2 regions of the Marinomonas epiphytica genome follow, and region 1 is predicted to be linked to the other one. Evidence: predicted binding sites of a transcription regulator. Region 1 holds the regulator's gene; the other holds the start of a gene.
What was found. The regulator PhoB, encoded in region 1, activates phosphate uptake and scavenging genes when phosphate is short. The targets are predictions, from matches to a motif close to TGTCATANNNNTGTCANA.
Positions count from the first base shown of each region.

Region 2: a site for PhoB is predicted at 1,387-1,404, ahead of ACYVGZ_RS03365 (PhoX family protein). Genes of this name have one in related genera too.

Region 1 covers NZ_BAAGVX010000038.1:107,872-110,339, reverse strand. Annotated here, with positions in the region: gene phoR (phosphate regulon sensor histidine kinase PhoR) at 1-1,119, opposite strand, end outside; gene phoB (phosphate regulon transcriptional regulator PhoB) at 1,116-1,811, opposite strand; gene ubiA (4-hydroxybenzoate octaprenyltransferase) at 1,901-2,468, opposite strand, start outside.
Region 2 covers NZ_BAAGVX010000009.1:26,490-28,957, reverse strand. Annotated here, with positions in the region: gene ACYVGZ_RS03365 (PhoX family protein) at 1-1,274, opposite strand, end outside; gene ACYVGZ_RS03360 (hypothetical protein) at 1,492-1,746, shown strand; gene rpsA (30S ribosomal protein S1) at 1,887-2,468, opposite strand, start outside.

The sequences.
Region 1 (2,468 bases):
GCGTTCTGTGAGTCTAGGAATGTACCTAGGTTCGACCCCTAAGCCTTCATCTTGCACTGAGAATACGCCACTATACTCACCATAATCCCAAGTCACGTTCACATCACCACCATCTGGTGAATATTTGACGGCATTGAGTACTAAGTTTGAGAATGCACTGTACAACTCGTTATAAGACCCATAAATGCGTGCTTCTTCGGGAATATCAAAAATCAGTTTATGTTCGTTCGAAAGCAGAGAAGAAGCCGCTTTTTCAACCGCACTGGTAATATCAGTGATTTTGATCCACTGGTCTGGCTCTCGCTTATCATTGCCTTCTAGGCGAGATAGTAACAGAAGATCTTCAATCAAGTGCTCCATACGGTCTGACTGCTCAGACATATTGACTATGCCTTTCTGTAGGCTGCCTGGTAAAGCATCTTTGAACATGTCCAAGGTTTCTAAGTACCCTTTTATGACTGTCAAAGGTGTCTTCAACTCATGTGAGGCATTGGCTACAAAGTCTTTACGCATCTGCTCTAATAAATGCAGGCGGGTGACGTCTCGGATAAAGATTAGGTGATCATTTTTATCATAGAGGGTCGTTTGTACTTCAAGATAAGTGCCTTCTTTAGCGGGGGATTTGATCACTAGAGGTTCGCCGAAACGCTTTTGGCTAAAGTAACGGAAAAAGTCTGGGTCTCGTACAATGTTGGTAATCGGTTGTCCTCGATCTACTGGGCGCATGAGCCCAAAAAAGTGCGCTGCAGAATTATTCCACCATTCAAGGTTACCTTGGCTGTCAGCCATAATAACCCCTTCTTTTAGGGCGGCAGTAGAACTTTCGATTCGAGTTAAAGCTTGGCGCATGCGGCGTTTCGACTTGCGTTGCTTTTTCTGTAAGCGATAGACTGCGTCAAAAACTTCCCCCCAAATACCGTCAGATTCAGGGGGCGCTTTTTTGCCTGAGTGGCGTAACCAGTGGTGGAAAGTGTATACCTGATACATTTGCCAGTATAAGCTTCCAAGCGTATAGATGAGCAAGGTAGCAAGCAGTTGGCCAATTACAAGGCCAATGGCAATACAGGCAGCTAGCCCGATTAGCCATCGGGCTACGGCGACTTTCCAAATATTCTTCATGGAGTTCTTTTCGCAGAGAATCGATAGCCAGTGCCACGAACCGTTTGAATTAAACTGTCATGGGAACTACCAATGGCTTTACGTAAACGACGAATGTGTACATCAACCGTACGTTCTTCAACGTAGACATTGCCGCCCCAAACTTGATCTAATAATTGCGCTCGAGAGTAAGCTCTTTCTTGGTGTGTCATTAAAAATTTAAGCAAACGATACTCTGTAGGCCCCATTTCTAATGGGCGGCTACCAATGGTAACGCGCTGACTAATAGGGTCTAGTAATAGACCTTCTATTTCAATTGGTTCATCGATACCTTGTGGTGTTGCGCGGCGAAGAACCGCTTTAAGGCGAGCAACCAGCTCTCTTGGTGAGAATGGCTTAGTAATATAATCATCAGCACCGACTTCAAGGCCTTGAATCTTATTGTCTTCTTCACTTTTTGCGGTCAACATGATGACAGGGATTTCAGCGGTCGTTGGGTCTTTCTTTAAACGTCGTGTTAATTCAATACCGCTACCACCAGGCATCATCCAGTCTACTAGAATCAAATCAGGTCTATGATCCACAATAATTTCGTGGGCCTGTTGGCTGTTTTCTGCTTCCAAATATTCGTATCCTGCCATTTCTAAGGCGACAGCGATCATTTCGCGAATGGAAGACTCATCATCAATAATTAGTACTTTTTTACCGGTCACAGGATTCACCCTCATCTCAGGAACGGTTTATTAAAGCTCGAAAATGTGACAATTTGGTTAAAATGTCACATCACTGCCATAAATTCAACTTAATAGCTTAGTAGTAAGCCCACAAAGACACACAAGCCCACTCGGTTATTAGCAAGAAAAGCATGGAAACAAGCTTGCCTATCACGCGTTTTGGTTTGTAGATGTTGTTGGATAAACAAACCACAGCAAAGTAAAAGCGATACAAAGAAAGGCCATGGCAAAGACCCTAACACACCTATCCAAGTTAATAAGGATAGGGTAAGACCTTGCAAAATGAGGATGATTAATAGGTCGTACTGGCCAAATAAAATCGCTGTGGATTTGATGCCGACTTTTAAGTCATCGGGTCTGTCTGTCATAGCGTAATAAGTGTCGTAGGCGATGGTCCATAAACAGTTTGCTAGAAATAGCATCCACAGTTTAGGGTCGCTTAGGTCGCCACCTTGAGCACTGTAAGCCATTGGAATAGCCCAAGAGAAAGCTAACCCTAAAAACAGTTGCGGCAAATGCGTATAGCGCTTCATAAAGGGATACAAAGCCGCTAAGCCTAACCCTATAAAAGACAGCATTATGGTTCTAAAGTCGGTAAAAAGAACCAAAATAAAGCTTAATAGAGCCAAACTAGCA
Region 2 (2,468 bases), on a different contig from region 1:
CCAACTTTAGAAGCCGCTAGGCGAGTATAAATTGCAATTTCTGCCTCTGTCATACCGGTAGTCGCTGGCGTTAACGCCAACCATTCACCCGTATTATCGTCGTTAAATTTCGCAACATACAAGGTACCTTCTTCAAGCAGGTCTTGGTTGTTACCACCGACTACAAACTTATGTTTGGACACAAAACGGTAAAGAAATTCGCCACGCTCATCATCTCCAAGATAAACCACAACATGACCATTTGCCGCCACCTCTACTTCCGCATTTTCATGCTTAAAACGACCTAGGGCAGTACGCTTCTTAGGACGAGCAGTTGGATTTAAAGGATCAATCTCTACAACATAACCTGCACGGTTCGGCTCTTGAGGGTCTTTAGAAAGATCAAATCGAGAATCCGCCATTGCCCACTTGTATCCCCAGTCTTTATGACTGATACCGTAACGTTTCATTTGCGGTGTTAATGGGAAGTTCGCGTTACTTGATGAGAAGTAACCGTTGAAATTCTCTTCACAAGCAAGGTAAGTACCCCAAGGCGTTTGACCATTACCACAGTTGTTCCAAGTACCTTTCGCCAATACACCTTCTGGATCCGCTTTCGTTTTAAGCAGCTCATGACCACGCGCAGGCCCCGTGATATCCATTTCAGTATCCACTGTAATACGGCGGTTAAACTCTGAATCTTTAACAATATGCCATTGACCAGCTGTACGAGCGACCTCTACGACACTAACACCATGAGCGGCCTTACTTTTACGAATATCATCCGCTGTCGTTGGTACACCACCATCACGGTTTACGTGTAATGTTTTAAGATTGGTGTATTCGTTGTTAACACACAGAATCTGACGACCATTGTGTGAAAACAGTGCCATTCCATCACAATGATCACCGAAAGACATCTCTTGAGAAGATCCTGTTCCACCAGTTGATTCATTAAACTCTGGCGCATTTGAGAACAATGGCTCACCCCAAGAAGCTAATACTTCCCACTTATAACCAGCAGGCACTGTTACGGTGTCTTGTGCGTTGGCCTGCACCATATCAAAAGCAAGGCGAGTCATATCCATACCAGAATCGGCTAAGGCTTTGCTCGCCGCAAGAGTCGTTGACCCCATAACAAAGGCCGTTGCACCAACAGCTGCACCACCACTTAGAAAACCACGGCGTGACACCATTCTTTTGGCCGTTTCTTCAAACTCCACCATTTCTGGTGCAGGACGTACTAACTCATCGTGCTCATCAAAGCCCATTACTGTCTCTTGCTTAACTGGCATTACATTGTCCTCTGAATTAAAAATATAACGAGATCATTCCAGCTTTCCACCACTAGAAATCATCTAAACAGGATTATTAGGCCAAACTAAGATGACGATAAAATGTTTTTTACATGACAATTAAAAGTCACTTTTATGAAACATAATAACGGCCACAATTTTGCAATATTGAAGTGAGTTACATAAACTGAACATTATTAGCTTGCGAGAGCATAAAATGAATAAGAAGCAATTTCTAAAAACCTACCAATCTGTTCAGACATTAAAAAAACCTAACAACGTAGAAAGTAAGCAAGAAAAGCCCCTTTATCGCAGCTTACAAGATGAGCGCCTAATAAAAGAAATGCATTATGCTAAATTCTTGAACAACCAGAATAAAATCCAGCAAAACAAAGAGTTCAGAAGCTTGGTTGAAAAAGAAGAATGGGATGAGGACGATATAAAGACACTTCTGAAAAGCTTAAACAACTAACCAGAGTCTATACCCAGAGTTATCCACACATTATATGTATAAATTTCCTGTCAATCACTTAACAAAAATTGATGGAAAAAAGATAAAAAAAAGCGGACCCGAAAGTCCGCTTTTTACACAAGTCAAAAACTGAGCAAAACTTAGTTTTGGTTTTCTAGTTGCGCTTTAATTAGGTCACCGATAGTAGTTGGACCATTTGCAGTTGCTTCAGCCTGCTGCTTCTCAGAGTGAGACTTAAGCGCCGCTTTTTCTTCAGTTGCATCTTTCTGCTTGATAGAAAGAGTGATAGTGCGAGCTTTACGATCAACATTAATGATCGCAGCTTCAACAGCTTCACCTTCTTTCAATACAGCGCTTGCATCTTCAACACGATCACGGCTGATTTCAGATACTTTAAGAGTCGCTTCAACACCTTCCGCTAGAGCAACAACCGCTCCTTTCGCATCAACAGAAGCAACAGTACCAGAAACAACAGCACCCTTGTCGTTTTCAGCAACGTAAGCTAAGAAAGGATCTTCTTCTAGTTGCTTAACACCTAGAGAGATACGCTCACGTTCAGCATCGATAGACAATACAACCGTTTCTAGCATATCGCCTTTCTTGTATTGACGTACGGCTTCTTCGCCAGCTTCGTCCCAAGATAGATCAGATAGGTGAACCAAACCATCAATGCCACCGTCCAAACCAATGAATACACCAAAGTCAGTGATAGACTTGATAGC